DNA from 4 places in the Burkholderia gladioli genome. Region 4 is predicted to be linked to each of the others. Evidence: predicted binding sites of a transcription regulator. Region 4 holds the regulator's gene; each other region holds the start of a gene.
The links. The regulator LexA, encoded in region 4, represses DNA repair genes until DNA is damaged. The targets are predictions, from matches to a motif close to ACTGTATNNNNATACAGT.

Region 1 (7,491 bases), 2.3 Mb from region 4:
CATCGTGATCGGCGGCGCCTCGGGCGCGATGCCGCCGGCGCTCGGCTGGGCGGCGGTGACGGGCAGCGTGCCCGGCGACGCCTGGATCCTGGTGCTGATCATCTTCGTCTGGACCCCGCCGCATTTCTGGGTGCTCGCGCTCTATCGCGTCAAGGACTACGAGAACTCGGGCCTGCCGATGCTGCCCGTCACGCATGGCGCGAAGTTCACGCGCCTGCACATCCTGCTCTATACCGTGATCCTGTTCGCGGTGACGCTGATGCCCTTCATCTCGGGCATGAGCGGGGTGGTCTACCTGGCCAGCGCGGTGGTGCTCGGCGCGATCTTCCTCGCCTACGCGTGGAAGGTCTATGTCGACTATTCCGATGCGCTCGCGCGCCGCGCGTTCCGCTACTCGATCGTCTACCTGTCGCTGCTGTTCGCCGCGCTGCTGGTGGACCACTACGCACGTCCGCTGCTCGGCTTCTGACTGCGCACGTGAGTCTCGCCTCCCGATTCTCGCGGCGCCGCTGGCTGGCCGCCTGCGCGGGCGCCCTGCTGCTCGCGGGCGCGCTGACGGGCTGCGACCAGCAGCCTGCCTTCCAGAATCTCGACATCACCGGCAATACCCAGTTCGGCAAGGATTTCTCGCTGCCCGACAGCGCCGGCAAGCTGCGCACGCTCGCCGATTTCAAGGGCCGTGCGGTGGTGCTGTTCTTCGGCTACACGCATTGCCCCGACGTCTGCCCGACCACGCTGGCCGAGCTCGCGCAGGCCATGCAGCAGCTCGGCCCCGAGGCGAAGCGCGTGCAGGTGCTGCTGGTGACGCTCGATCCCGAGCGCGATACGGCGCCGCTGCTCGCCCAGTACGTGGCCGCCTTCGATCCCTCGTTCATCGCGCTGCGTCCCGCCGACGATGCGCAGCTCAGGCAGGTCGCCAAGGATTTCCGGATCTACTACGCGAAAGCGGCCGGCAAGACGCCGGGCAGCTACACCATGGACCACACGGCCGCGAGCTACGTGTTCGATCCCGACGGCAAGCTGCGCCTGTTCGTGCGTGACGGGCAAGGGCCGGGGCCGTGGGTGCACGACCTCAAGCTGCTGCTCGGCTGAACGGCGAGCGCCTCGCTCAGGGCAGCGCGGGCAGGTTGAGCCCGGCGGCCACGCGGGTGGTCTTGAATTCGGTCACGGTGTAGGTGGCGAGCCCCTCGATCACGAAGGGATCGGCCGCCAGGATAGCGTTGAGCCGTTCGCGCTCGATGCGCGCGGCGAGGATCACGCCGCCATTGCGCGGCACCTTCGGCCCCGAGGCGATGAACACGCCGTTCTCGAACTGCACCTGCAGATAGGCGCGATGGCGGTCGAGGGCGGCGTCGACGCGCTCGAGCGGCGCGATGTAATGGATGTCGATCACGTACATGCGAGGTCCTGTGCGGAAGCGGCGCGTTCATGGGGTGCCGCGCCGAAGCGTTTTTAGCACGGCGGCCCGGCCCTGAACAGCGCGCGGGCCTTCCCCGTTGCGGCGCATACCCATATGAGCGGGATGTATTTCACTTGGCCTGCATCCTGTGACACCATGCGCAGTCTTTGGGGGCGGGCAGCCACGAGCCGCGCCGCTCCTTCGATCCAATCGGTACGGCAACAGCACTACAGCAAGCGAGAACAACAGATGAAGCGTCGCAATCTCTTCAAGGTGGTATCCGCCGTCGCGGCCAGCGCGGCTTTCGGCCTTTCCCTCGGCGCGCAGGCGCAGGACAAGGTGATCAAGGTCGGCACGGTCGCCGGCCCGGACGCGCAGGTCTGGCAGGTGGTCCAGAAGGTCGCCAAGGAGAAGCAAGGCCTGAACGTGAAGGTGATCGAGTTCAACGACTACGTGCAGCCGAACGCCGCGCTCGACTCGGGCGACCTCGACGCGAACAGCTTCCAGCACCAGCCCTACCTCGACAGCCAGGTCAAGCAGCGCGGCTACAAGATCGTCAGCGCCGGCCTGACCTACATCTCGCCGATCGGCGTCTACTCGAAGAAGTACAAGTCGCTGAAGGACCTGCCGGAAGGCGCGAAGCTCGCGGTGCCGAACGATCCGTCGAACGAGAACCGCGCGCTGCTGCTGCTGCAGGCGCAGGGCGTGATCAAGCTGAAGGCCGGCGCCGGCACGGGCGGCAACAACGCGACCGTGCTCGACGTGGCGAGCAACCCGAAGAAGCTGAAGCTGACCGAGCTGGATGCGGCGCAACTGCCGCGCGTGCTCGGCGACGTCGACGCGGCCGTGATCAACACCAACTACGCGATCGCGGCGAACCTGCAGCCGACCAAGGACGCGATCGCGCTGGAATCGTTGACCAGCCCCTACGCGAACCTGATCGCCGTGCGCGCCCAGGACAAGAACCAGCCTTGGGTGAAGAAGCTGGTGGCCGCCTACCAGTCGCCGGAAGTAAAGGACTACATCAACAAGCAGTTCAAGGGTTCGATGGTCCCGTCGTTCTAAGCGTCGGATCGACCTCATCGTTTCTTCTCGAAAGGCCCCGCGGGGCCTTTCGTCGTTTGTGGCGTGATGGGTTCCGGCCCTCCAGGCTTTCCATCTCGAAATCTGTACGAGGCCGGGCGGCTTCCCCTATACTGTATAAACGTACAGTAATCGTCCGCCCAATGTCTGCGTCTCCCATCCCCCTCGAATCGCTGCATCCGTCTCTCTGGCGAGGCTCCCAGCTCGCCCGTGGCGGCTCGCGCACGATCGCGACGGGTTACCCGGCGCTGTCGGCCGAATTGCCGGGGGGCGGCTGGCCAGTGGGCGGGCTGGTCGAGTTGCTGGTACCCCACGCGGGCTGTGGCGAGATGCGGCTGCTCGCGCCGGGGCTGGCCGGCACGGTGGCCGAGTCGCGGCCGCTGGCGCTGGTCGCCCCGCCGCATCCGCCGCACGCGGCGGCGCTGGCCGAACTCGGCGTGCCGCTCGATGCGCTGCTGTGGTTACGCACAGGGAATCGTCGCGATGCGCTGTGGACAGCCGAGCAATCGCTGAAGACGGGATGCTGTGGCGCGCTGCTGTTCTGGCAGGTCGAGGCCGCGCCTGCCGACGTGCTGCGGCGCCTGCACCTGGCCGCCGCGCGTGCCGGCGACACGCTGTTCGTGATGCTTCGTCCGCTCGCGGCCGCGCGGCAGCCTTCGCCGGCCGTGCTGCGGCTCGCCCTGCAGCCGGTGCCGGGCGGCGTGACGATCGACATCGTCAAGCGCCGCGGGCCGGCCGCGGCGGCACCGCTCGAGCTGGCCTTGCCGTCGCCGATCGTGGAGGGTCGTTATGCGCGTCTTGCTCGGCATCCATCTGCCGCGCCTGCCGCTCGACGTGTGCGCACCGCCGTCTGAGGACGGCGTGGGCAGCGCGGTGCTCGAGCAGGGCGTGGTGCTGATGGCGGATGCCACGGCCCGCTCCGGCGGCGTGCGCCCCGGCATGAAGCGCGGCGGCGTGCTGACGCTGGCGCCCGAGACGCGGCTCGTCGAGCGCGATCTCGCGCGCGAGGCCGATGCGCTGCGCGCGGTGGCGATCGCGCTGCTGCGCTTCTCGCCCTCGGTCGCGCTCGACGAGGAGGCGACGCTGATCGTCGATGTCGGCCCGAGCCTGCGCCTGTTCGGTGGGCTGCCTTCCTTGTGTCGCCAGGTGCGGGCGGCACTCGACGCGCTGGGTTACGCGGCGCGCCTGGGTGCCGCGCCGACCGGCCGCGGCGCCTGGTTGCTGGCGCGCGCCCGGCCACGTCCGGGGCGGCGCCGGCGCGTGATGCGCGAGGCCACGCTGCGGTGCTCGCTCGATGCGTTGCCTTGCGAGCTGATGCCGGCCGCGCGCGATTACGCCGGCTGGCTCGACGGGCTCGGCTGCGCGACGCTGGCCGATCTGCGCCGGTTGCCGCGTGCCGGCTTGCAGCGGCGCTGCGGGCCGACACTGCTGGCCTCGCTCGATCGCGCCTATGGCGACTTGCCCGAGCCCTTTGCCTGGCTGCCGATTCCCCCCGAATTCGATGTGCGGCTCGAACTGCCCGAACGCGTCGAGCATGCCGAGGCGGTGCTGTTCGTCGCGCGCCGGCTGGTCGCCCAGCTCGGCGGCTGGCTGGCCGCGCGGCAGTTGTCGGTCGCGGTGCTGCGCTTCGATCTCGATCACGAACGCGGCCGCGCGGCGGTGCCGCCCACCGCCATCGAGCTTGCCTTTGCCGAACCGACGCGCGACGAAACGCATTGCCTGCGCGTGCTCGGCGAACGGCTCGCGTGCCTCGAATTGCCGGGCGCGGTGCTCGCGGTGCGGCTTGTCGCGATACGCGTCGAATCGGTCGCGCCGCCGCCCGTCGACCTGTTTCCCGAGCCGGGGCGCACGCGCGAGGCCCGCGCGCGGCTCGTCGAGTTGCTGAGCGCCCGGCTCGGCGCGGACAACGTGCTGCGCGCCGTGCCTTCGGCCGACTATCGCCCCGAAACCGCGAACCGATGGCTGCCCCTGCATGCGCCGGCCGGGCGCTTGCCGGCGCAGCCGGTCGCGTCGCCGCGTCCGGCCTGGCTGCTGGCCGAGCCGATTCCGCTCGCGATGCGCGATGAACGGCCCTGCTATCGCGGGCAGCTTCGCATCATGTCGAGCTTCGAGCGTATCGAGGGCGGCTGGTTCGACGGCCGGCTCGTCCTGCGCGACTACCACGTCGCGCAGGACGAGGATGGGGCCTGCTACTGGATCTACCAGGACCGGGACGGCGAGGAATCGCGCTGGTTCCTGCACGGCCTGTTCGGGTGAGGCGATGGCGATCCCGAATGCCTTGCCCGCTTATGCGGAGCTGTTCTGCCGATCGAACTTCTCGTTCCTGCACGGCGCCTCGGCGGCCGAGGAACTGGTCGAGCGCGCGCAGGCGCTCGGCTATCGCGGCATCGCGATCACCGACGAGTGCTCGCTGGCAGGCGCGCCGCGCATGCACGTGGCCGCGAAGGCGAATGCCGAAGCCTTGCTCAAGCAATGGGAGGAGGCGGGCAGCGATCCGGCAAGCAAGCCCGAGCCGCTGCGCCTGGTGATCGGCTCGTATTTCGAGGTGACGGCCGATGTGGTGGCGCCCGGCGGCGATCCGGGGCCCGGCGCCTTCGGGCTGGTGCTGCTCGCGCGCAATCGCGAGGGTTACGGCAATCTCTCCGAGCTGATCTCGTGGCGGCGCATGGCGTCGAAGAAGGGCACTTACACGCTGACGCCGCGCATGCTGGCTGCTCCGCCTTCCGAGTTCGCGCATCTGCGCGGCGTGCCCGATTGCTTCGCGATCCTCGTGCCGAGTTATCCCGTGCGTGCCGACGTGCTCGATGCGCAGGTGGCGTGGTTCAAGCACGTCTTCGGCGAGCAGGCGCGGCTCGGACTCGTGCAGTTGGGGCGAGCGCTCGATGGCGTCTATCGCGAGACGATCGAGGCAGCGAGTGTGCAGCGCGCGATGCCGTTGGTCGCGCTCGGTGACGTGACCATGCATGCGCGTTCCTGCAAGCCCTTGCAGGACATCATGACGGCGATTCGCGTCGGGCAGCCGGTCGGTGAATGCGGTTATGCGCTGGCGTCGAATGCCGAGCAGCATCTGCGCAGGCTGGGGCGGATCGGGCGGCTGTTTCCGGCGGAGGCGCTTGCGGAGACTTGTCGGGTGCTTGGTGCCTGTTGCTTCGAGATGGGGGACTTGAAGTACGAGTATCCGCGCGAGATCGTGCCGGAAGGGATGACGCCGACCCAATACCTGGCGCAGGAAACCTGGAGTGGCGCGCGCAGGCGCTACCCGAACGGTGTTCCCGATTCGGTGAAGGAACGTATCGAGTACGAACTGGGCCTGATCGCCGAGATGGCGTATGAACCGTTCTTTCTCACCGTCTACGACGTTGTCAAGTTTGCCCGCAGCCAACAGATCCTCTGCCAGGGCCGCGGCTCCGCCGCGAATTCGGTGGTCTGCTATTGCCTGGGCGTGACCGCGGCGGATCCCGGCCGGACCACCATGTTGTTCGAGCGCTTCATCAGTCGTGAGCGCGGCGAGCCGCCCGATATCGATGTGGACTTCGAGCATGAGCGACGCGAGGAGGTCATTCAGTATATCTATCGGAAATACGGCCATGACCGAGCGGCACTCGCGGCTGCTGTCTCGACCTATCGCCCGCGCGGCGCGCTGCGTGAAACCGGCAAGGCGCTTGGTGTCGACCTGATGCTGGTCGAGCGTGTCGCCAAGGAGCATCGGTGGTTCGACGGCCGCGCCGATTTGCTTGCACGTTTCGCTTCGGTTGGGCTGGACCCCTCAGCGCAGATCATCCAGGCCTGGGCCGAGATGGCTTCGAGGCTGCTCGGTTTTCCGCGTCATCTGTCGCAGCATTCCGGTGGCTTCGTGATCAGCCGCGACAAGCTCACACGACTGGTACCGGTCGAGAATGCCGCGATGGAAGGGCGACGCGTAATCCAGTGGGACAAGGACGACCTCGAGGCGCTCGGGTTGATGAAGGTCGATGTGCTCGCCCTCGGCATGTTGACGGCCTTGCGGCGCGCGTTCGATTTTGTCGGCGAGTGGCGCGGCAAGCGCATGAGCATCGATGACATTCGCGAGGGCGACAAGGCGACCTACGACATGATCTCGAATGCCGATACGGTGGGTGTATTCCAGATCGAGTCGCGTGCGCAGATGTCGATGTTGCCGAGATTGCGGCCGGAGAATTACTACGATCTCGTGATCGAGGTCGCGATCGTGCGGCCTGGGCCGATCCAGGGTGGTGCCGTGCATCCCTACCTGAAGCGGCGGCAAGGACTCGAGCCGGTCAGTTATCTGAAGGATGATCTCAGACCTGCGCTGGAGCGCACCAAGGGCGTCCCGATCTTCCAGGAACAGGTGATGCAGATCGCCATCATCGCGGCCGGCTTCACCCCCGGCGAGGCCGACGAACTGCGGCGCGCGATGGCGGCCTGGAAACGCAAGGGCAACCTGGAGAAGTATCGCGAGAAGATCGTCAAGGGCATGGCGGAGCGTCATTACCCCTCCGAGTTCGCCAGCCAGATCTTCGAGCAGATCAAGGGCTTCGGCGAATACGGTTTCCCGGAAAGCCACGCGGCGAGCTTCGCGATCCTCGTCTACGCCAGCAGCTGGCTCAAATGCCACGAGCCGGCGATTTTCCTCGCCTCGCTGCTGAACAGCCAGCCGATGGGTTTCTATCCGCCCGCGCAACTGGTGCAGGACGCCAAGCGACACGGCGTGACGGTGCGACCGATCGACGTGACGGCGAGCAACTGGGATGCCTCGCTCGAACCGCTGCCCGACGAGCCGCCGCCCGAAGGCCGCCCGGCGGTACGTCTCGGCATGTCGCTGGTTGCCGGACTGGGCCGCGAAGCCGCGCTGCGAATCGAGGCAGCACGCCAGCAGGGCCCTTTCGCGAGCGTCGACGATCTCGCGCGCCGCGCGCGGCTCGAACGGCGCGACCTGGAGGCACTGGCGGCCGCGAACGCCTTCGCCACGCTGGCCGGCAACCGGCGCGACGCCTTGTGGCAGGCGGTGG
Region 2 (7,491 bases), on a different replicon from region 4:
GCGCCGCGCGCTCCACCAGCTCCTCGGCGCGCGAGGCGCCGTGCAGAAATGAGAAGTTGCTCGCGCACTGCAGTTCCGCATAAGCGGGCAGCACGCCGATCGGCGCGGCGCACATCGCAGGTCAACCGAACAGGCCATGCAGGAACCAGCGCGGCTCGCGCTCGTCGCGCGCTGAAACGCGCTCGCGGAACAGCCAGAAATGCACGCCGTTGTCGTCTTCGCCGACAAAATAATCGCGCGTCACGGCCTCGCCGTCATCCCAGCCGCACTCGATCCGCTCGCCCGGCGACATCATGCGCAGCGGCGTACCGTAAAAAGGACGATTGGCGCGCATGAGCAGCTGAACGGGCTTCTCCAGCAGCCAGGCGGGGCGCGGCAGATCCGCCGGCGCCGGCACCGGCTTCTTGCGCTGGTCGAACGGGATCCACTGCGCGGCGACCTCCGGCCGGAAGTCGGCCGCCGGCGCCGGCACGAGCACGTTCTCGGCGCCCAGGCGCGCGGTCAGCAGCTCCATGAGCCGCGCGTGGTCTTGCGGCGTGCCACCAGGCTCAGGAAACAGCGTTTCGCTCGGCGCTTCCGCCGGCTGCACACGATGAGCGTGGAGCGCGATCGCAATCGCGGGCGTGGGCAGCTCGAGGCGGCCCAACCGCTCCTTGACCAGCCGCATGAGATGCTCTTCGAAGCGGGTGGGCGCGCCGAGCACGATCTCGAGCTCGGTCGGGGCGATCGCGTTGCGGCCGCGTTCATGCTCGAGCTTCAGCACGAACGCACACAGGTCCAACTGCTTCACGGCCAGCCAGCCCGTCAACTGCAGCACCAGGCGGTGGGCGGCGAACACCAGGGCGTCGGCATGCTCGACGCGGTCAGGCAGCTCGATGCGCACGTCGAACGCCGGCGGCGCTTCGAGCCAGTCATACGGCGCCGGCGCGGCACCGGCTACCTGGTCGAGCCAATCAAGGAGGGCAGTGCCGCACCGCTTCTTGAGCCCGGCGCGCGGCAGGCGCTGCAGATCGGCAAGGGTGGCGCAGCCCAGCGCGTCGAACCACTCCACGTAGCGGCGCGCCGGCGGCGCCACTGCGAGCGGGGCGCGGGCCAGGGCGCGCTGCAGGGAGCGCGCGGCGAGCGCGGATCCGCCGCGCAGGCCTCGGGCGAGCGTCCAGGCGGCCGGCCCCGTCGACGCGAGCGACACGGCGGCCGTCAGACCGAACGATGCCACCAGCTTGCGGACCCGGCGCCGAAGCGCGCGAATGCCGTGGAACAGGCGCAGGCTGGCGGTCACGTCGAGCAGCACCACAGCCTCGGCCTCGAGCACGACGCTCGGCGTGAACTGCAGCAGCGCATACGCGACGCCGCGCACGAGCTCGTCCTCGCGCGCGACGTCGCGCGTGCAGATTCGCGCGTCGGGCGCGAGCGTAAGGACGCCGCCGCGGCGCATGCCGACCAGGACGCCGAGCTCGGCCGCCGGCCGATCGAGCGCGACCACGCGGTCCTGCTCAAGCACGACGACACCCGCGCCGTCATTCGACGATGGCGCTGGCGACAGCGGGACGAACGTTTCGAGAGTGAGGCGCGGCAGATGCACGCCGATCCAGACTGCCATGGCGATCAAGCAAAATCGGGGAGGGGGAGAGCGGCACGAACAGCGGTTCGTCGCGCTGGGCGCCGCGGCGTTTCACGAAGGTCACCTCGACGCCATCGCGCGCCGGCGCGAGTGCCAGGCGTAGCGGCGCTGGGGACGCATCGCGCGCGGCGGCCGCCGGGCGCAACAGGAAAAACAGGGCGGAGCCGGCCTGCGCCGCAAGGTTGAGGCGTCGCAGTGCGTCCGATCGCACGACGTGCTGCCAGAGCAGGACCGCGCCACACGTGCCGGCGCGCAGCGCTTGCTCTGCGGCCCAGAGCGCATCGGCCGTGCGTGGTGTACGCAGGCTCACGAACGCCGCCGGATCCACGCCCCAGTATGCGAGCGCGGCCGGTTGCAGGCGATGGGGCGCCTGGACGACCACGATCGGTTTGGGCGCCAGGCGCGCAAGCACAGGCGCGAGCAGGCGCAGTTCGCCGATGCCCGGCTGCTGCGTCAGCAGCTCGACCAGGCAACTGGGCGGCCAGCCACCGTTAGGAAGCTCGGCGGACAGAGTAGGGTGCCCGGTTTCGATGCCGACGGTGCCGGCCTGCGCGCGCTGGCTGGCGCGCCACAGGGCTGGGTGAATTCGTTCCGGATGAGCGAGAGCGGGGTTCATGTTCGTGCACAAATACTGTATGGATATACAGGGTATGGCGATTGTAACCCAGCCGTCTCAAAAAGCCAGCGCGGGAATTGCACTAGCCGGTTGACGGTCCGCCGGACGCCGGCGCCAAGCGCCGCTCGGCAGCAGTTGCGTCCGGCGAGCGTAAGATGACCAAATCGAATCCGGAAGGAGGCGACATGCGAAAACCCCTGACCGAAATGCAGCGCGCATTCATTGACTGGTGCATCGCTTACTCGAAGTTCGAGATCGTCGACTCGATGTCGATCAGCATGGTGTCGGCCGTCGCCAACAGCTACGACTTCGTGGCAGACGAGGCCAAGCTCGGCAGGTACGGCTATTGCACGCCGAGAATGATTAGATGGGGCAAAAGCCTGTTTCCCGACCCGCCGGGCAGCCCCGAGGGATCTGGTTTCGATGATGCTTACGAGGACGTCTGTACTGCGCTTGATGACTGGCTACGCACCTTCGTTATGCCGATGACGCAGATCTCGTTTCCACCCGAGCCGAGCCATGAAGGCGGGCCGGTCTACTACAACGACCCGAGCATTTCCGACGTGCAAGATCCGCCGTCTGAGACGCCGTGACGCCCTACGTGCGCCATGGCGTCCAGTGGGCCGCTATTCGTCGTTGTCGAGAGGGAGGTCTGCCTTGTGCACCAACTATGTTGCAACCAGCGAAAGCCGGTACGCCGATCTTTTCGATTCGGCACCGCCGGATGGTGATTGGCCGGCCGAAATCTACTGTGACTACCCCGCGCCGTTCATCCGCCGCGGCGCCGACGGCGAGCGGGAATCGCTTCTGGGCAGCTTCGGTATCCGGCCGCAGTCGCGGATCGGCAAGTTCAAGTTCGACACCATGAACGCGCGCAGCGAGACGGTCGGACAGAAACCCAGCTTCAAGGATTCCTGGCACGCCTGCCGTTTTGCGATCGTGCCGGCGGACGTCATCTATGAGCCGCGGTATCCACCGCTTCCGGATCTCGACACGCCTGTTCGCGAGGAGCTCGTGCGCAAGGTGTTGAAGGACAAATCAGAGCGCTGGGCGATCGAGCTGGCGAGCGGCGCGCCGTGCGCAGTAGCCGGGCTGTGGAAGCCCTGGCCCGAGCCCGACGGCGCCGTGGTCTACGGCTTCACGATGTTGACCGTCAACGCGGATGGCCATCCGTTCCTGAGCCAGTTCCACCGACATCTCGAGGCGGACGGCACGCCGAACGAGAAGCGCGGCGTCGTGATCTTGCTGCCTGAGCAGTACGATGACTGGCTTAACTGCAGGGAGCCGGAGCAGGCACGGTCGTTCCTGTCTTTGCTGCCGGCCGAAGCGTATCGGGGCCACCCGGCGCCGCGGCCGCCTCGCCGCAAAAAGCAGGAGCTGGTGGCGCCCGGGCCAGCCAACGACGAGCTGTTTTGAGGCTGACGAACCAATGGTTCGAGGATCCGGACGATGGTGCCCCGGGAACGCTTCGGGATGCGTCCGGGGGCCGCGCGAGCTGACAAACCAGGCGGCGACCGGCCGACCGAGGTCGAGTGGCCGCACCGGGATCGCTAGGGAAACGCTGATTAATAGGCAAACGCGCAAGCTTGTCGGCCGTGCTGACGCGCAAATTCCGGATGCCGAAGTGAATCGCAGCGAATTCGGGGAAGTTTGCCCCGGGAAAGCGCCTCATTTCCTGCATTTTTCATACACGTGACGGACTACTGCCATGAACCGAGCGCAACCGATTTCGCGCGATCACCAAGTTCGCCAAAGCGAACAGGCTGAACAGTTGCGCCGTGTTCTTCGCCAGTCCCTTGTAGCGCACCTTGCGATGACGGAACAGGTTCTTGACGACATGAAACGGATGCTCGACCCGCGCGCGAATTTGTGCCTTGGTTCGCTCGAGCGCGATCACCAGATCCTTCAGTGCACCATCCTGCATCGCCTTGATCTTTCCTCGCTTGGCCGCCACGCGCCACTTCACCGACAGGTCCTTCATTTCATTGCGCTTGTCTACGCCGATGTAGCCCGCGTCGCCGAACGCTTCTTGCTCGTGACCATGCAACAGCGCGTGCGCTTGCGAAACATCCGACACGTTGGCGGACGTGCCGACCACGCTGTGAACCAGCCCCGAATCGGCATCGACGCCGATGTGCGCCTTCATGCCGAAGTGCCACTCGTTGCCTTTCTTCGTTTGATGCATGTCCGGATCGCGACGCTTCTCGGCGTTCTTGGTCGACGACGGCGCTTCGATGATCGTCGCGTCGACCAGCGTGCCTTCCTTCATCATCAGCCCGCGTTCGCACAGCGAGGTGCCAATCTCGTCGAACAGTTTGCGCGTCAGGTCATGTTCAAGCAGCAGGCGCCGGAACTTCAGCAGCGTGGTCGCATCCGGCACGGTCTCGACGGCCAGATCTATCCCGGCGAAGGCTCGCATCGCGATGCTGTCGTACAGCGCATCCTCCAGCCCTTCGTCCGACAGGCTGTACCACTGCTGCAGGAAGTAGATTCGAAGCATCCGCTCCAGACCGATCGGCGGGCGGCCACGCTCGCCCTTCGGGTAGTACGGCTCGATTGCCATCAGCAACCGCGACCACGGCACCAGCTTCTCCATCTCGTCCAGGAAACGCTGGCGCCGGGTCACGCGCTTCTTGCCCGCGCTTTCCGCTTCCGCAAAGCTCATTTGCCGTTTCATCGTCGTGGATTCGTTCCGTGAACTGTCTTCTACAACGTCCTCGGCTACGTCAGCGATGACCGCCGAGCCGGATAAATCAGTGTTTCCCTAGGGAAACGCTGATTAATAGGCAAACGCGCAAGCTTGTCGGCCGTGCTGACGCGCAAATTCCGGATGCCGAAGTGAATCGCAGCGAATTCGGGGAAGTTTGCCCCGGGAAAGCGCCTCATTTCCTGCATTTTTCATACACGTGACGGACTACTGCCATGAACCGAGCGCAACCGATTTCGCGCGATCACCAAGTTCGCCAAAGCGAACAGGCTGAACAGTTGCGCCGTGTTCTTCGCCAGTCCCTTGTAGCGCACCTTGCGATGACGGAACAGGTTCTTGACGACATGAAACGGATGCTCGACCCGCGCGCGAATTTGTGCCTTGGTTCGCTCGAGCGCGATCACCAGATCCTTCAGTGCACCATCCTGCATCGCCTTGATCTTTCCTCGCTTGGCCGCCACGCGCCACTTCACCGACAGGTCCTTCATTTCATTGCGCTTGTCTACGCCGATGTAGCCCGCGTCGCCGAACGCTTCTTGCTCGTGACCATGCAACAGCGCGTGCGCTTGCGAAACATCCGACACGTTGGCGGACGTGCCGACCACGCTGTGAACCAGCCCCGAATCGGCATCGACGCCGATGTGCGCCTTCATGCCGAAGTGCCACTCGTTGCCTTTCTTCGTTTGATGCATGTCCGGATCGCGACGCTTCTCGGCGTTCTTGGTCGACGACGGCGCTTCGATGATCGTCGCGTCGACCAGCGTGCCTTCCTTCATCATCAGCCCGCGTTCGCACAGCGAGGTGCCAATCTCGTCGAACAGTTTGCGCGTCAGGTCATGTTCAAGCAGCAGGCGCCGGAACTTCAGCAGCGTGGTCGCATCCGGCACGGTCTCGACGGCCAGATCTATCCCGGCGAAGGCTCGCATCGCGATGCTGTCGTACAGCGCATCCTCCAGCCCTTCGTCCGACAGGCTGTACCACTGCTGCAGGAAGTAGATTCGAAGCATCCGCTCCAGACCGATCGGCGGGCGGCCACGCTCGCCCTTCGGGTAGTACGGCTCGATTGCCATCAGCAACCGCGACCACGGCACCAGCTTCTCCATCTCGTCCAGGAAACGCTGGCGCCGGGTCACGCGCTTCTTGCCCGCGCTTTCCGCTTCCGCAAAGCTCATTTGCCGTTTCATCGTCGTGGATTCGTTCCGTGAACTGTCTTCTACAACGTCCTCGGCTACGTCAGCGATGACCGCCGAGCCGGATAAATCAGTGTTTCCCTAGAGACTGTATGGCCTACATTCATGAGCTTTCCGACGCGGGATCGCGAATTATTGCTCGGGCTGTCTCTTACATGCCATCTTGAGCAACGAGCCGAGAATGCGGCCGAAGTGAAAAATTGCCTTCGTGACGCGCTTGCAGACCCCAACGTTTTGCTCCCGAACGGAACCACTCCTGAGGCCGCGAAAGGCAGCCTTGATCGCCTGATCAACGCACAGGGCAAATAGCAGCTTGGCGTAAGCGCCGGCACTCTTTTTTGTCGCCTTCCCCGTAGACCGGAAACGAGTTGTGGCTGCGAAGTCGCACGACTGTTCAAGAAATTTATAGCGAGAGTATTTTCCATGATTGTCATTCTGGTAGATCTAGTTGTGGGTGCCATCGTGGTAGGGTGGCTGGCGATCGCTATCGCTCAAAACATTGGCCGAATATTCGGGTACTGGCTGGTGCCCGCGCTTCTTAGCATCTACTTCGGGGCGGCCCTGCTGTTCGTTGCGCCCGCGCCACCCGATGCTTCCTTTCAAACCGTCTATCAAATGTTGGCGGGAGCTAGTCTGGGAGCGATTCCTGTCCCACTCTGCTTTATGATCCTAGGCGCCGTATTCCTTGCCAGCGGGGCTGGTCTGCGTAACTGGCGCACGAGCTGGACATCTAGAAATCATTGAAGAGTAGGGATCACGGAAATGACCACGAATTCGACGGGCTACCTTGCGTTGCTTACGCAATTACAAGAGCTGGACGGGCAGATCAAAGTGGCGCTGGAAAGTGAACGGGAGGCCGCCATCGTTCAGATCAAAGCGCTGATGAGCGACTTGGGCATCAGCATCCACGACCTCCAGGAAAGACCCTCGAAACGAAAGGCAGCCCGGTTGTCGAGTGCTCCACTGTATCGAGACCCGAAAACCGGCAAAACTTGGGCCGGGCGCGGCCGACAGCCCGCATGGCTCGGTGATGACCCTGCTCAGTTTCTCATCCAGCCTGATCTTCTCGACGATAAATAAGGATTCCAACGAAATCCGTCAACTTTGAGGCGCCACGCCAGACCATTGCTCAGAGCATCGCACCACGCCGATGGGTAGCAACAGAACTGCCAATCAAAAATCGTTGAATATACTTATGTCAAATTAGTTGTACGCACAACGTATTTGCGACGGCCCGCCAGCAGCACAGAACTCTCTCGCCAATTCCCCGCCCAACTTCTTCTCAACCTCCATTTTCCGTTGCAGGCCTGGACGCCGCGTGCAGCGTCAGCTTCTTGCGCGCGCCACATACCGCGCC
Region 3 (7,491 bases), 650 kb from region 4:
TCGCCGCGCTGGAGCGGCGCCTGCCGAAGGTGCTGCTGGCCTGAGGCGCCGGCGCCCGGTGCGCGTGTCGATGCGAGGCATGGCCGCCGCGTCGAGGCAAAGACGCCACGGAATGACACACGATTGACAAGCTCGACGTAAAGAATCGCCCGGGAAAACCGCCCAATGCCGCTCGCCGGTTGCTTTCGGGCCGGTTGCAGAGATTTGCTGATTTGCCGATTCGTGGAATTGTCGTTAGCATTTTTCATCGTTCCGGTTTCGCGTCCCGCCTCCCTGTCGCGATCCGGCTGCCCGCCCCGTTGTCGTCAGGAAGTCCGATGAGCCGTCGTCACCTCGCGCTGTTCGATCTCGACCACACCCTGCTGCCGCTCGACAGCGACCAGTCCTGGGCGCACTTCCTGGCCCGGATCGGCATCGACGGCGCGGCCGAGCACGTGGCCTCGATCGACCGCCTATATCGCGACTACGCGGCCGGCGCGCTCGACATGGACGGCTACCTGCGCGTGGCGCTCGCGCCGCTGGCGCGCCATACGCGCGCCGAGCTCGACGGCTGGCACCAGCGCTACATGGCCGACGTGATCGAGCCGGCGATCCAGCCGGCCGCGCGCGAGCTGATCGAGCGCCACCGGCAGGCCGGCGACCTGTGCTGCATCGTCACCGCCTCGAATGCCTTCGTGACCGGCCCGATCGGCCGCGCGCTCGGCTTCGAGCACCTGCTGGCGATCGAGCTGGCCACCGAGGGCGGCGATCCGGCCGCGCGCTACACCGGCGCGGCGCTCGGCGTGGCCTCGTTCCGCGAGGGCAAGGTCACGCGCACCGAGCAATGGCTGGCCACGCTCGGCGCCAGCCTCGAGGATTTCCCGCGCAGCTTCTTCTACAGCGACTCGATCAACGACCTGCCGCTGCTGGAGCGCGTCACCGACCCGATCGCCACCAACCCGGATGTGCGATTACGGGCGATCGCCGACGAACGCGGCTGGCCCGTGCTCGAGCTGTTCCCCTGAACCCGGAGGGGCTGGCAGCCGTTGCCCGCGCCGTCCCCACCATTTGCCTCGCCGCCCCGATCGCGACGATGCCGCACGACGAAGCCGCGCCCCCGGGCGCCGCCGTCCCGAACGAATACCGATAACGATGAAAGAACGCGCCACCGTCCTGTGCCGACGCGACAACAAGATCCTGCTGGTGACGCGGGCCCGCTCGCGCTGGGCCCTGCCCGGCGGCACCATCCACGCCGGCGAGACGCCGCACGAGGCGGCCTGCCGCGAGCTGTTCGAGGAAACCCGCCTAGACGATCTCGAACTGCACTACGCGTTCCAGTTCGGCGGGCTCAGCAAGCGCCACCATGTCTTCATCGCCGACGTGCCGGCCGGACGCAAGGCGGTGGCCAGCAACGAGATCCTGCGCTGCCACTGGTTCGGCCGCCGCAAGTTCGAGACGCTGGCCGTCAGCGTGCCGACGCGCAAGATCGTCGAGATGGTGACGAAGATGGGGACGTGAGGGCGTCGATCCCGACCTCGCCGCCCTCACGTCCGGGACCGGCGCGGCGGCGCGGCGGCACGAACGCGCCGCGCTCCCTTCAATCGAACGCGCGCCCCATGCGCTCGGCGTCCTCGGCCGATTGCGGGCGCAGCAGCTCGAACATCGCCGATGGCTCGATCGCCGCGTAGTCGCCGGGGCCGCCGGCGCGCAGCACCGGGTGCGCCTCGGCGGTGCGATAGATGCCGTCGCGCAGCAGCTCGCGGCGGATATGCACGGCCACCACCTCGCCCAGCACCAGCCAGCTGTCGAGCTCGCCGCCGCCGGCATCCTGCAGGCGCACGATCTGGGTCTTGCGGCACTCGAAGTGCACCGGGCTGGCCGCCACGCGCAGCGCGCGCACGCGCCGCGACGGCATCAGCTCCAGGCGCGCCACGTCCGCCTCGCTCTGGCCGCGCGGCAGCGGCGCGCAACTGATGTTCATCTGCTCGACCAGCGCGCGCGTGGTGAGGTTCCAGACGAATTCGCCGGTCGCGTCGATGTTCGCCACGCTGTCCTTCCAGCCCAGGCTGGCGAAGCCGATGATCGGCGGCCGGTAGTTGAAGCCGTTGAAGAAACTGTAGGGCGCGAGGTTCGGCCGGCCTTCGGCGTCGACGCTCGAGATCCAGCCGATCGGGCGCGGCCCGATGATCGCGTTGAACGGGTCGTGCGGCAGGCCGTGGCCGGCCGCCGGTTCGTAGTAGTGGTAAGGGGATTCCTGGGGCGCGCTCACGCGGGGCTCCTGCTCGAGTCGGGGAAGAATGGCGCGCGGGGCCGGCCGGGGTCGAGGCCGGATCGCGGCGCGCGCCGCAGCCTCGAACACTAGCGCATCTCGCCGCGCGTTGCAGGGCGCCGCCCCTGCGCGGCGCGTGTGCTGAGCACTGCCTAGCCGCCGGTTCCTGGCGCGCTATGGCAGACTGTCGGGCGCTCGCCGCCCCCTAATCAGCCCCGCTCCAACCTGCCGCCCAAGCCGCGCCGCCACTCGATGCCCACCTCGCCGCCCCTGCCCGCCTGGCTGATCGCCGCACTCGAGCGGCGCGCGCTGCGCCTGGATGCCGACCAGTTGTCCGCGGCGGCGCGCCTGGATGCCTTGCTGACGGGCGCCCTGCCCGAGGACCTGATCGGCGCCTACTGCTACGGGCCGCCGGGGCGCGGCAAGAGCCTGCTGGCCGCGCTGTTCCACGAGGCCTATCCCGGCGCGCGCGTGCGCACCCATTTCCACGCCTTCCTGCGCGACGTGAACCGCCGCCTGGTGGCCGCGCCGCCGTCCGACGACAAGCTCGGCGAGGTGCTCGCGCAATGGCTCGGCGACAGCCAACTGCTCTGGTTCGACGAATTCCACGTGCACGACATCGCCGACGCGCTGATCCTCGCCGCGCTGCTGCGCGTGGCGATCGCGCGGCGCGTCCACCTGCTGTTCACCTCGAACCAGGCGCCCGCGGCGCTGCTGCCCGATCCCGAATTCCATCATCGCTTCGAGCCGACCATCGCCGCGCTCCAGGCGCATTGCCTGATGCTGCCCTTCGAGGGCGCCGTCGACTATCGGCGCATCGCGCCCGGGCCTGGCCGCCAGGCCGCGCCTGCCGGTGACACGCCCGGCGACGGCAGCCTCGCCGCGCTGTTCGCGCGCCACGGCGACACCATCCTCGCCACCGACACGCGCGTGCCGATCGCCACGCGGCCGCTCGAAGCCAGGGCGGCAGGCGCCCACACCCTGTTCTGCGACTTCGATGCGCTCTGCGCGCAGGCCCGCTCGCATCTCGACTACCTCGACCTGGCCGCGCGCTACCGCGTGCTGATCCTCGACCACGTGGCGCTCGACGCGTCCACCGCGCGCGCCACGCTGCAGCGCTTCGTCTGGCTGGTCGACATCCTCTACGACCAGCAGGCCAGCCTGGTCTTCCTGCACGACGCCGACCACGAGGCACGCGTCGGCCAGCGCGACGACGTGCACGGCATCGAGCGGACCTGGTCGCGCATCAGCGAGATGCGGGCGGCGGCGCGAGGCTGATCGCGCCCCCGATCGCCGTCGATCGCCCGCCGCCCGCCCTCGTTCGTCCCGAAGCGCCGCCCCATGGGCCTCACCGGGCACTGGCCGATCGCATCGAATTCACGCGAGACCGATTGCACAGGCCAAAAAGACTGTATATATTTACAGTACCAGATCACCCGACGAGGTCTTCCATGACGACGATGTCCGACCTGAGCCCGAGCAGCCAAACCGGCGCGCGCCCCGATGCCGACTGGCTGGTCGACGATTACGAACTCGAGCAGATCGAGTCGCACCGCGCGCGCTACCGCGCCACCCAGGATCTGCACCAGATCCTCGTCACGCTGGCGCGCCGTGCCTTCGGCCCGCGGCGTGGCAGCCCGTTCGGCGAGCTGCGCGGCCCGAGCTGGGCGATGCTGCTGGCGATCGAGGAGCGTGCCTTCAACGACCCCGGCTTCCGGGCCCGCCACGATCCGTCGATGCTCGCCAGCCTGCCGCGGCTGGCCGGGCGGCGCGGCCTGGAGGAGGAACAGCATGCCGAGGCGAACCTGCGCGTGGACGACGACGACATGCCGCTCGTGATCGGCGTGGCGGCCGCCCTGCTCGGCGCGAACGACATCGAGGTCGATTGAGGGCGCCCGCCGCGCGCGGCGCCCGAACCCGCCTTGCGCTTCTCCGCCCCATCCGACTGGCGTTACCAGCCGGCGCTTCCCGCGCCGGCTTTTCTTCATTCGGCTTGTCTTCGTTCGGCTTTTCGTCGTTCCCTTCCCACCCTCTGACTGCATCGGCCGAACCCGAAGCAGGTAGTGTCCATACCGGTATCCCCAGGCGTCTGTTTGCGCCTTCGCGCGCGGCGTAGCATCGTCCCGATCGCCGCCCCGCACCGCGTACGGCGGCCCCACAAGACCGCTACCACCGAGGAGACGCGATGAGCCGTCCCGCTTACCGCCCGCCGGCCGGCACCGACGACGACGGCCACGCGCACTGGCGCCGCAACCTGGCCGTCTGCGTGTTCGGCTCGTTCACCACCATCGTCTCGATGACCCTGCTGCTGCCCTTCCTGCCGCTCTATGTCGAGCAACTCGGCGTGCACGAGCCGGCCGCGATCGTGCAATGGTCCGGCATCGCCTACGGCGCGACCTTCTTCACCGCCGCGCTGACGGCGCCGCTGTGGGGACGCCTGGCCGATCGCTACGGGCGCAAGCTGATGCTGATCCGCGCCAGCCTCGGCATGACCATCGTGATGTCGCTGATGGGGATCGCGCACGACGTCTGGCAACTGGTCGCGCTGCGGCTCGCGGTGGGCCTGCTGGGCGGCTACGCCTCGGGCTCCACCGTGCTGGTCGCCACCCAGACGCCGAAGGCGCGCTGCGGCTGGGCGCTCGGCCTGCTGTCCTCGGGCATCATGGCCGGCAATATCGCCGGGCCGCTGATCGGCGGCTGGCTGCCCTCGCTGATCGGCATCCGCGCGACCTTCCAGGTGGCTGGCGCCGCGATCGGCCTGACCTTCCTCGCCACCGTGTTCCTGATCAAGCGCGACCGCCCCGCCGCGGCCGGCCGCGGCGCCGCCGACAAGCCCGGCTGGGCCGCGCTGCCCGACCGGCGCCCGGTGGCGGCGATGCTGGTCACCGGCGCGCTGCTGATGCTGGCCAACATGTCGATCGAGCCGATCATCACGGTCTATGTCGCGCAACTGGTGCCGGCGCACCAGGTCACCCTGGTGGCCGGGCTGGTGATGTCGGGCGCCGCGCTCGGCAGCATCCTGTCGGCTTCGCGGCTCGGCCGGCTGGCCGACCGGATCGGCCACTGGAACGTGATCGTCGGCTGCCTGGCCGCCTCGGCGGTGCTGCTGATCCCGCAGGCCTTCGTCACCGCCGGCTGGCAGTTGATCGCCCTGCGCTTCGCGATGGGCATCGCGCTGGGCGGCCTGCTGCCCTGCGTGGCCAGCGTGATCCGCCACGCCGCGCCGCCCTCGGTGGCCGGCACCCTGCTCGGCTACTCGACCTCCTCGCAATACGCGGGGCAGGTGCTCGGGCCGCTCGCGGGCGGCTACTTCGGCGGCCACTACGGGATGCGCTCGACCTTCTTCGGCACCGCCGCGATCATGGCGCTCGGCGCGCTGGGCAATGCGATGATGCGCGCGCGGGTGGCGCGCTCGGGCGGGGCCGGCACGCGGCCGGCGGCAGCGGAATGAGGGGATGAGGCGGGAACCCGAAGCGGAGGAACTGAAGCGGCGAACCTGAAGCGAGGAAGCCGAGGCGGGAAATGCGGAGCGAGCGCGGCGGCTCGCTTCAGTACGACATGCCGTCGACGCGCATCGCCACCGATACCGGGTCCTGCCGCGACAGCATCTCGCGAAAGCGCACGCCGCCGCGCTCGTTGGCCGGGTCGCGCTCGGCCGCGTATTCGAAACGCCCGCCGCAAGGGGCGTCGAAGCAGCGGAACACATTGGCGCCGGAGCGATCGCGGTCGAGCCGGCGCGAACCCTGCCAGCCCTGCGCGCCCATGAAATTGCCGCCCGCGATCAGGTCGTCGAGATCGCCAACCTCGAAGGCGATGCGGTTGATGCCGGGTCGATTGGCGCGCTCGCTCAAGCGCAGGCCGTGACGGCCAACTCCGGCACCGCAGCGCAGGAAGCTGCCCGCGCCCGGCGCCGAGGCGGCCAGTTCGAAACCGAGCCGGTGTCGATAGAAATCGATCGCCGCGTCGCGTCCCGCCTCGGGAATGTCGAGCGTGACACGCGCCAGCCGCAGCACGCGTGCGCGCGTATAGGCATCGAAGGTGCGGTTCCAGTAGAACAGGTCGTCGCGCACGCCCTGCGCGCGGCCCGCGCCATCCCCGCCGCGGCGGATCTCGCCGATCGGCAGCGGCTGCGCGAGCGCGAAGCCGATCGCGTAGCCGGTCTCGTCATGGGTGTGCAGCACGCCCTCGCCATCCACGCGCACCGCGCGATCGCGCGACAGCGTGTTGTGCAGCGCATCGAGCGAGGCGATCGAATCGACGCCCCAGATCAGCTCGCGCAAGGTCGAGCCGGTCTCCAGGCCTTCGGGCAGGTCGCGCGCCTGCGCGGCGACCAATCGCAGCGACTGGTTCGCGGGCGTGGCGAACACGACGCGATCATTGCTGGTATCGATACGAGCGAGGCCAAAATCCTCGACGAAACGGATACTGTCGGCAAGTTCGTCAACACCGTACGTCACTGATTCGATTCTGGTAATCGCCATCGGGTCGTCTCCGGTCTTTGCTGCTTGTTCTGGCATTGCGCATGCATCGCGCCGGCCGGACAGTCTAGCATCGGCGACGGGAACCCGCCGGCGCGGAAAAAAGCACGAACGGACTTCTCGATGCGCCGGCTCGCGCATCCGTTTGCGCGCCTAGCCCGGCGCCAGTTTTTGCCCGGCCAGCAGTTGATGATGCCGGGCCTCGGTCTGCTCGTCGGCGGGAAACATCGATTCGAGACGCAGCTCCTGCGCGCTCACGCTCTGCGGCGCGCCCACCGTGGTGACCAGCGAGAAGTAGCGCAGCACCACGCCGTCCTTGACGAAGCCCAGCGGGATCATCGGCAGGCCCGCCGAGGACGCGCTCGCGCGATGCGTGCGCCAGTCGCGCGGCACCGCCGGATAGGCGAGCAGTTCGTCGAGCAGGCGCCGCGTGCCGGCATCCACGGCATGCCCCACCGTCTCGCGATGCAGGCGCTGCAGCAGGCTGCGCGCCACCGCGTCCCAGTCGGCCAGGAAGGGGCGCAGGCCGCGCGGATCGAAGATCAGGTGCAGCATGTTGCGCGGCTCCTGGCGCGCGGCCATGTCGATGAAGCTGCCGAACAAGCGCAGCGCCGCCTGGTTGTTCATCAGCACGTTCCAGTGACGGTCCATCACGATCGCCGGAAAAGGTTCGTGCTGCGAAATGAGTCGCTCCAGCGCGCGGATCACGCCCTGCATCTCCTGCGCATTCCAGGGCGGCTCCGCGTAGACGGGCGCGTAGCCGGC
Region 4 (7,491 bases):
CACCATGTTCCGCGTCGAATGGCATCGCGCCGACGGCAAGCTCGGCCGCCACGAAGGTGGCCCGATCGCCACCGTGGCTTTCCTGACCGACGTCGAGATGCCCTGGGGCGACGACGACGCCTGAGCGCCGTTGCTGGTGCCCGGCGTCGGCCGCCATGCCGCCGCGCCTGGCGGCGGGCAGGGCGTTCAGCGCATCATGCGCCGCCGGAACAACCAGGCGGAAACCACGAAGCCGCCCAGCGCATAGGCGGCCAGCACGCCCGCATGCAGGGCGACGTCCTCGGCGGGCCGCCCCAGCATCGCGGGGCGGATCAGGTCGACGGCATTGGCCAGCGGCAGCGCGTGCGCGGCATGCCGGGCCAGCGAGGGCAACTGCGAGACGGGGAAGAACACGCCCGAGAGCAGCAGCATCGGCGTGAGCGCCAGCGTCTGGTAGAACATGAAGAAGTCGTAGGACGGCGCGATCGCCGTCACCACCATCGCGATGCTCGCGAACGCGAGCCCCGCGAGCGCGATCACGGGCAGCGCCGCCAGCAGCGACGGAAACGCGGCGTAACCGAGTAGGCTCGCCACCAGCATGATCGCGGTGCCCGACAGCATCGCCTTGCTGGCGGCCCAGACGATCTCGCCGAGCACGATGTCGCCGAGCGCGAGCGGCGTATGCATGATCGCTTCCCAGGTGCGCTGCACGTGCATGCGCGAAAATCCCGAATACATCGCCTCGAAACTGGCCGACATCATCACGCTCGAGCCAACCGTGCCGGCCGCCAGGAAGGCGATGTAGGACACGCCGTCGACATGGCCGACCATCAGGCCGAGCCCCAGCCCCAGCCCGAACAGATAGATCATCGGATCGGCGAGATTGCCGATCATCGAGGCGAAGGCCAGCTTTTTCCAGACCAGGTAGTTGCGGCGCCAGACGGCCATCCAGTTGACGGCATTGGCGGGCAGGGCGATCGCGAAGCGCGAGCCCGGTTGCGGGTTCGCGTGGGTGCCGGTGGCGGCGTGGTGGCGGGTATCCATCGATCGTTCAGTCCTGCATGTCGCGGCCGGTGAGCCGCAGGAACACATCCTCGAGATTGGCGGGCCGGTGCAGGTAGCGCAGCCCGGCGCGGCCGCGCAGGGCCTGGATCAACGGCGCCGGATCGTCGGCATAGCAGAACAGCGTCTCGCCGCTGATCTCGGCGCGCGAGGCGAGCGGCGCCAGCTCCTCGCGCAAGGCTTGCGGATCGGGGCCGTAGATCTCCACCACGTCGCAGCCGATCTCGCTTTCGATCAGCGCCGGCGGCGCGCCCTCGGCGATCTTGCGCCCGGCCTCGATCACGCAGAGCCGGTCGCACAGCCGCTCGGCCTCTTCCATGAAATGGGTGGTCAGCAGGATGGTCTTGCCGCGCGCGAGCAGCGAGCGCAGGCGCTCCCACATCAGGTGCCGCGCCTGCGGATCGAGCCCGGTGGTCGGTTCGTCGAGCACCAGCACGTCGGGATCGTTGACCAGCGCGCGCGCCAGCGTGAGCCGGCGCTTCATGCCGCCCGACAGCTCGCCGACCTTCGCGTCGGCCTTGCTCTCGAGCTTGGCGAATTCGAGCAGCGAGGGCACCAGCGCGCGCGCCTCGCGCGCCGATTGCCCGAAATAACGGCTGAACACCAGCAGGTTCTCGCGCACGCTGAAGTCGGGATCGAGATTGTCGAACTGCGGCACCACGCCGACGCGCTGCCGCGCGTGCCGGGCACGCGACGGCACCGGCTCGCCGCACAGCCGGATCGTGCCCGCGTCGGGCCAGGTGATGCCGAGCAGCATGCGCAGCGTGGTGGTCTTGCCGGCGCCGTTCGGCCCGAGCAGGCCGAAGCACTCGCCGCGCTGCACGTTGAACGACAGGCCGTCGACGACGAGCTTGTCGCCGAAATGTTTTTTGACCTGCTGGAATTCGATCGGGGCGACGGACATGGGCAGGGCGGCGTAAGAGTCGACACGAAGCGGCCATTCTAGTGCATCGAGTCCCGATTTCGGCTCCTGGGCGGCGCCCGGATCGTGCAAGCCTGCACCGCGATGCGGCATCGGCGTGCCGTCGATACGGAAATCGCCTGTGGGTGTTTTCCATCCCTTGCATCCTGAATTGCGGCGCACGATGATGAATCAACGACCCGACGTCGCGATGGAGGCGATCATGGCCAGTTACCAGAAAATCCTGCTGTGCTACGACGGCACGCTCGAGGGCCGCAAGGCCCTGCGCTGCGGCGCGGATCTCGCGCTCGAGCTGAAGGCCGAGACACACCTGCTGTCGGTGGTCGACATGCGCTCGACCATCGCGCAAAGCGCGGGCCTGCTGACCGACGTCGCCTGCGGCCGCTTCGAGGAGACGGCGCGCGAGATCCTGCAGGAAGGGGTGGACTGGCTGACCGAGCGCGGCGTGCAGGCGCAAGGCCATTTCGCCTTCGGTTATCCGATCGAGGAGATCGCGAACCTCGCGAAGGCCTTGAATGTCGACCTGGTGGTGGTCGGCCACCGCTGTCGCAGCGGCCTGTCGCGCTGGTGGATGGGCGCGGGCAATACGCAACTGCTCGACCGCGTGTCCTGCAGCATCCTGGTGGCCTGCTCTTCGTCGGACGAGCAGCGCGAGGAGCGGGCCAAGGAGCGCGAAGCGGCTCTCGCCGGCAGCGGCGCTGCATAGATCAGGGTATCCGTGGACGGGCGGACTAAGCCGCCCGGAACGGCGCCATGCCGGTTGAGGCAACCGGCATGAACGCCATGATTCACTTCCTCGTCGCGCCTGCCGGCGCGACATGCTCAGCGATGCAGATCGATCGCGCTGAGCTTCCATCCGAACAGCCCGCTGCGCCGGAAGATCGCCGCATAGCGCGCGCCATCGACATCCTTCCGATACACGACGACGAATTCGTCGATCCCGTTATAGGCCGCGCTCGCCTGCGGCGCCGCGGGCTTGCCTGCGTTGCTACCGCTGGTGGGTGCCGGTGCTGCCGGGCTCGGCGCGGCCGGCGGCGCGCTGCCCTGGCCGGCAGGCGCGGCGGCCGTGGGCGCGGGCTGGTCGAGCGAGGGCGGATGCTCGCCCGGATCGGCCTTGGGCGGCAGGCCGCTGAGCAGTGCGGCCACGCCTTCGGGCGTCGCATAGGCATCGACCAGCGGCCCGATCAGCGCCGAGCCGATCACCGCGCCCAGCATCGCCAGCGGATTATTGTGCCGCTGCAGGTCGATGCGCCGCATCAACTCCTCGGTCAACTGCTGCTTGAGGCTCGCGCGCAGGGCCGGATAGTCGACATGGCGGCTGATCGCCTCGGCGTCGCGCGTGTCGACGGCCTGTTTCAGCTCGCGCAGCGCGAGATAGGGCGAGGCATAGGCATAAACGATCGTCGCCAGCACCAGCAGCGCGAGGGCGACGACGAGGAGCGGCTTGAACCGGCCGCCGCGGGAGGGGGAGAGGGGCACCAGGCCTCCATGGGATACGGACTCTAGCTAGAGACGTATCAGACGGCCGAACGTTCCTCGGCGATGCATCGATCGATCATGCGGCACACCGCATCGATCGTGCCCACCATGATCAGGCGCGACGGCCCGTGGTAGACGCGCACCGGCGCGCGCCGTGCCGGTTCCGCATGATGCAGCCCCGCGTTGAGCGAGACGCGCGCGAAGGCCGGCAGGGCCGAGGGCAGCAGCGAGGCCTGCTCCGCCACCGCGGCGGCCGGCGCCGGCGCGACGGCGTCGGGCGCGGCGCTGCCGAGCGGTGCGCAGGGCATGCGCCCCCGCAGGTGACGCAGGCGGCCGAATTGACGGAAGGGCAGCAGGCGGGCGAGGCGTTCCATGGCGTTCTCCAGGTCGAGCGGAGGAAACAAGGCAAAGCACAGGACGATGCGCAGCACAACGCGCAGGCAATACTCGGCCAGTGCGCGCACGGCGCACCAGCAGGATGGATGGCGCCGCAGCGCCCGGGATCAGAATTCGCCGGAGCGGATCAGGCCGACGGCGATGCCTTCCAGCGCGAACTCGGCGCTGCCGGCCTTCACGAAGATGTTTTCGTAATCGGGGTTCTCGGCGATCAGTTCGATGCCGGAGGAATGACGCTTGAGGCGCTTGACGGTGACGTCGTCGCCGAGCCGCGCGACGATGATCTGGCCGTCCTTGGCCTCGCTGCGCTTCTGCACGGCGAGCAGGTCGCCGTCGAGGATGCCGGCGTCGCGCATCGACAGCCCGCGCACCTTCAAGAGGTAATCGGGCTTGCTGGAGAACAGCGCGGGATCGCAGGTGTAGTTCTGGGAGATGTGCTCTTGCGCGAGGATCGGGCTACCTGCCGCGACGCGGCCGACCAGCGGCAGCGAGAGCTGCATCAGCGCCGCGTGCGGCAGCGTGAGCTGGTGCGGGGCGTCGTCGCCGAGCAGGCGGATGCCGCGCGAGGCGCCGGCGGCCAGCTCGATCACGCCCTTGCGGGCCAGCGCCCGCAGGTGTTCCTCGGCCGCGTTCGGCGAGCTGAAGCCCAGCTCGGCCGCGATTTCCGCGCGGGTGGGCGGGAAGCCCGAGCGCTCGATCGCGCGACGAATCAAGTCGAACACTTGCTGCTGGCGTGCGGTGAGTTTGGTCATGGTCAACTGTATGGATAGACAGTGATCTGTATTTTTATACAGTAGTTCGGGAATTTCAAGCGTTACTTGAAGTTCGTCGCTATGACGTCGGTTCCGACGCGATCGAGCGACGTCAGAACGGCGGTTTCGATGCCTCAACCGTCCGCCGGGCGGTCTTTACCACTTTTGCTTCTTAAAAAATGAGGAACGATTATTTTTAATGATGAAAGCCGTTCGCTAGACTGCCCTGACATTGCTAATAACGACCCACGAACCTTTGGAGATCATCGGATGGTCAAGCGCAACACGGGGCTGGCTGGCGGCGTCCGCCGCCTGGTCGCAACACTGGCATTCGGCGCGGTGGCGCTGGGCGCCGCCACGCACGCACTGGCGGACACCACGCTGCTGAACGTCTCCTACGATCCGACCCGCGAGTTGTACCAGGACGTCAACCAGGCCTTCGGCAAGGAATGGAAGGCCAAGACCGGCGAGACCGTCAACTTCAAGCAGTCGCACGGCGGCTCGGGCGCGCAGGCGCGCTCGGTGCTCGACGGGCTGCAGGCCGACGTGGTCACGCTGGCGCTGGCCTGGGACATCGACGCGCTGGCCAACAAGGGCCTGGTCGCCAAGGACTGGCAGAAGCGCCTGCCCGACAACGCCTCGCCCTATACCTCGACCATCGTGTTCCTGGTGCGCAAGGGCAATCCGAAGGGCATCAAGGACTGGGACGACCTGATCAAGCCGGGCGTGTCGATCGTCACGCCGAACCCGAAGACCTCGGGCGGCGCGCGCTGGAACTACCTGGCGGCCTGGGCCTATGCGCTGCACAAGCCGGGCGGCAACGAGCAGAGCGCCAAGGATTTCGTCTCCAAGCTCTACAAGAATGCCGGCGTGCTCGATTCGGGCGCACGCGGCGCGACCACCAGCTTCGTGCAGCGTGACATCGGCGACGTGCTGATCGCCTGGGAGAACGAGGCCTTCCTGTCGCTGAAGGAATTCGGCCCGGACAAGTTCCAGATCGTGGTGCCCTCGGTCAGCATCCTGGCCGAGCCGCCGGTGGCGGTGGTCGACAAGGTGGTGGACAAGAAGGGCGACCGCAAGCTGGCCGAGGCCTACCTGAACTTCCTCTACAGCAAGGAAGGCCAGGAGATCGCCGCGCGCAACTACTACCGTCCGCGCTCGAAGGACGTGCCGGCCGAGCTGACCAAGCAGTTCCCGAAGCTCAAGCTCTACACGGTGGACGACACCTTCGGCGGCTGGACCAACGCGCAGAAGACGCACTTCGCCGACGGCGGTGTGTTCGATTCGATCTACAAGCCGCAGTAAGCGCTGCGCACGTGGCTTGAGCGGCGGGCGGCGTGCCGCTGAACGGTGAACCGCCCGGCCGCGGAAGTCGGAAAGACGCAAAGGCAGGACGGCAGTATCGAGGCCGCGCGGCCCGCAACCGGCACGCGCGGCCCGACATAACGACGATCGAACGCGCGGCCGGCCGGATTCTTCCGGCGGCCGCGCATCCCATGTCAACCAAGGAAGCGCATTTCGCATGACGACGTACACCTTCCGCAAGCCGAGCGCGCTGCCCGGCTTCGGCGTGACGCTCGGCATCACGGTGGCCTATCTGAGCCTCGTGGTGCTGATCCCGCTCGCCGCCACCTTCCTGAAGACGGCGACGCTGAGCTGGGACCAGTTCGTGGCCGCCACCACCTCGGCGCGCGTGCTGGCCTCCTACCGGCTGACCTTCCTGTCCGCGCTCGGCGGCGCCGTGATCAATGCCGTGTTCGGCTTCCTGGTCGCCTGGGTGCTGGTGCGCTACCGGTTTCCGCTCAAGCGCCTGGTCGACGCGATCGTCGACCTGCCGTTCGCGCTGCCGACCTCGGTGGCCGGCATCTCGCTGGCCGCCGTCTACGCGCAGAACGGCTGGCTCGGCCAGTATCTCGCGCCGCTCGGCATCAAGGTGGCGTTCACGCCGCTGGGCGTGCTGGTGGCGCTGACCTTCATCGGCCTGCCCTTCGTGGTGCGCACCGTGCAGCCCGTGCTCGAGGATTTCGAGCGCGAGCAGGAGGAGGCCGCCGCCTGCCTGGGCGCCTCGCGCTGGCTGACTTTCCGCCGCGTGGTGCTGCCGGCCGTGCTGCCGGCGCTGCTGACCGGCTTCGCGCTGGCCTTCGCGCGCGCGCTGGGCGAATACGGCTCGGTGATCTTCATCGCCGGCAACGTGCCGATGAAGTCCGAGATCACCTCGCTGCTGATCATCACCAAGCTCGAGCAGTACGACTACGCCGGCGCCACCGCGCTGGCGGTGGTGATGCTGGTGGTGTCCTTCCTGATGCTGCTGCTGATCAATACCCTGCAGTGGCTGCTGCAGCGCCGTACCAGCCGCGGCGCGAGCGGCCCGGCGCCGGTCGTCGCCGCCGCGGGTGCCGTGGCCGGAGGTGCGCAATGAGCCGCGAATCGAGCAGTTCCGCGCTGCCGGCCGCCGCCGCGCCGCGCGCCAGGGCCGCGCGTCGCCAGGATCCGGTGGCCGAATCGCGCCTCACGCGCTGGGTGCTGACCGGCATCGCGCTGCTGTTCCTGGCCGGCTTCCTGGTGGTGCCGCTCGCGGCCGTGTTCGCGCAGGCGCTGGCCAAGGGCATCGGCTTCTATTTCGAGTCGCTGGCCGATCCGGATGCCTGGTCGGCGATCGTGCTGACCGTCACGGTGGCCGCCATCGCGGTGCCGCTGAACCTGGTGTTCGGGGTCTGCGCCTCCTGGGCGATCGCCAAGTTCGAGTTCCGCGGCAAGGCGCTCCTGACCACCCTGATCGACCTGCCGTTCTCGGTCTCGCCGGTGATCTCGGGCCTGGTCTACGTGCTGCTGTTCGGCGCGCAGGGCTGGCTCGGCCCCTGGCTGGAAGCGCACGACGTGCAGATCATCTTCGCCGTGCCC

Region 1: imuA (translesion DNA synthesis-associated protein ImuA) is a predicted target of LexA. The motif match lies at 2,595-2,612, and genes of this name have one in related genera.
Region 2: imuA (translesion DNA synthesis-associated protein ImuA) is a predicted target of LexA. The motif match lies at 2,252-2,269, and genes of this name have one in related genera.
Region 3: BM43_RS29815 (DUF2471 family protein) is a predicted target of LexA. The motif match lies at 3,657-3,674, and genes of this name have one in related genera.

Annotation. Positions count from the first base shown of each region.
Region 1 is NZ_CP009323.1:1,120,660-1,128,150, reverse strand. Features, by position in the region: gene cyoE (heme o synthase) at 1-469, shown strand, start outside; gene BM43_RS21900 (SCO family protein) at 478-1,092, shown strand; gene BM43_RS21895 (YciI family protein) at 1,109-1,399, opposite strand; gene BM43_RS21890 (MetQ/NlpA family ABC transporter substrate-binding protein) at 1,649-2,464, shown strand; gene imuA (translesion DNA synthesis-associated protein ImuA) at 2,626-3,336, shown strand; gene BM43_RS21880 (Y-family DNA polymerase) at 3,272-4,738, shown strand; gene BM43_RS21875 (error-prone DNA polymerase) at 4,743-7,491, shown strand, end outside.
Region 2 is NZ_CP009321.1:86,575-94,065, forward strand. Features, by position in the region: gene BM43_RS00825 (error-prone DNA polymerase) at 1-115, opposite strand, end outside; gene BM43_RS00830 (Y-family DNA polymerase) at 122-1,600, opposite strand; gene imuA (translesion DNA synthesis-associated protein ImuA) at 1,518-2,237, opposite strand; gene BM43_RS00840 (hypothetical protein) at 2,393-2,830, shown strand; gene BM43_RS00845 (SOS response-associated peptidase) at 2,895-3,653, shown strand; gene BM43_RS00850 (IS5 family transposase) at 3,922-4,914, opposite strand; gene BM43_RS00855 (IS5 family transposase) at 5,136-6,128, opposite strand; gene BM43_RS39955 (hypothetical protein) at 6,558-6,878, shown strand; gene BM43_RS00860 (H-NS histone family protein) at 6,897-7,214, shown strand.
Region 3 is NZ_CP009323.1:2,866,058-2,873,548, reverse strand. Features, by position in the region: gene BM43_RS29840 (DeoR/GlpR family DNA-binding transcription regulator) at 1-44, shown strand, start outside; gene BM43_RS29835 (HAD family hydrolase) at 318-1,004, shown strand; gene BM43_RS29830 (NUDIX hydrolase) at 1,132-1,497, shown strand; gene BM43_RS29825 (flavin reductase family protein) at 1,577-2,248, opposite strand; gene zapE (cell division protein ZapE) at 2,501-3,526, shown strand; gene BM43_RS29815 (DUF2471 family protein) at 3,700-4,137, shown strand; gene BM43_RS29810 (MFS transporter) at 4,434-5,699, shown strand; gene BM43_RS29805 (VOC family protein) at 5,797-6,867, opposite strand; gene BM43_RS29800 (helix-turn-helix domain-containing protein) at 6,880-7,491, opposite strand, start outside.
Region 4 is NZ_CP009323.1:3,519,912-3,527,402, forward strand. Features, by position in the region: gene BM43_RS32805 (hypothetical protein) at 1-124, shown strand, start outside; gene BM43_RS32810 (ABC transporter permease) at 187-1,023, opposite strand; gene nodI (nodulation factor ABC transporter ATP-binding protein NodI) at 1,031-1,945, opposite strand; gene BM43_RS32820 (universal stress protein) at 2,166-2,669, shown strand; gene BM43_RS32825 (DUF2939 domain-containing protein) at 2,786-3,442, opposite strand; gene BM43_RS32830 (hypothetical protein) at 3,481-3,816, opposite strand; gene lexA (transcriptional repressor LexA) at 3,946-4,590, opposite strand; gene BM43_RS32840 (sulfate ABC transporter substrate-binding protein) at 4,861-5,895, shown strand; gene cysT (sulfate ABC transporter permease subunit CysT) at 6,113-7,009, shown strand; gene cysW (sulfate ABC transporter permease subunit CysW) at 7,006-7,491, shown strand, end outside.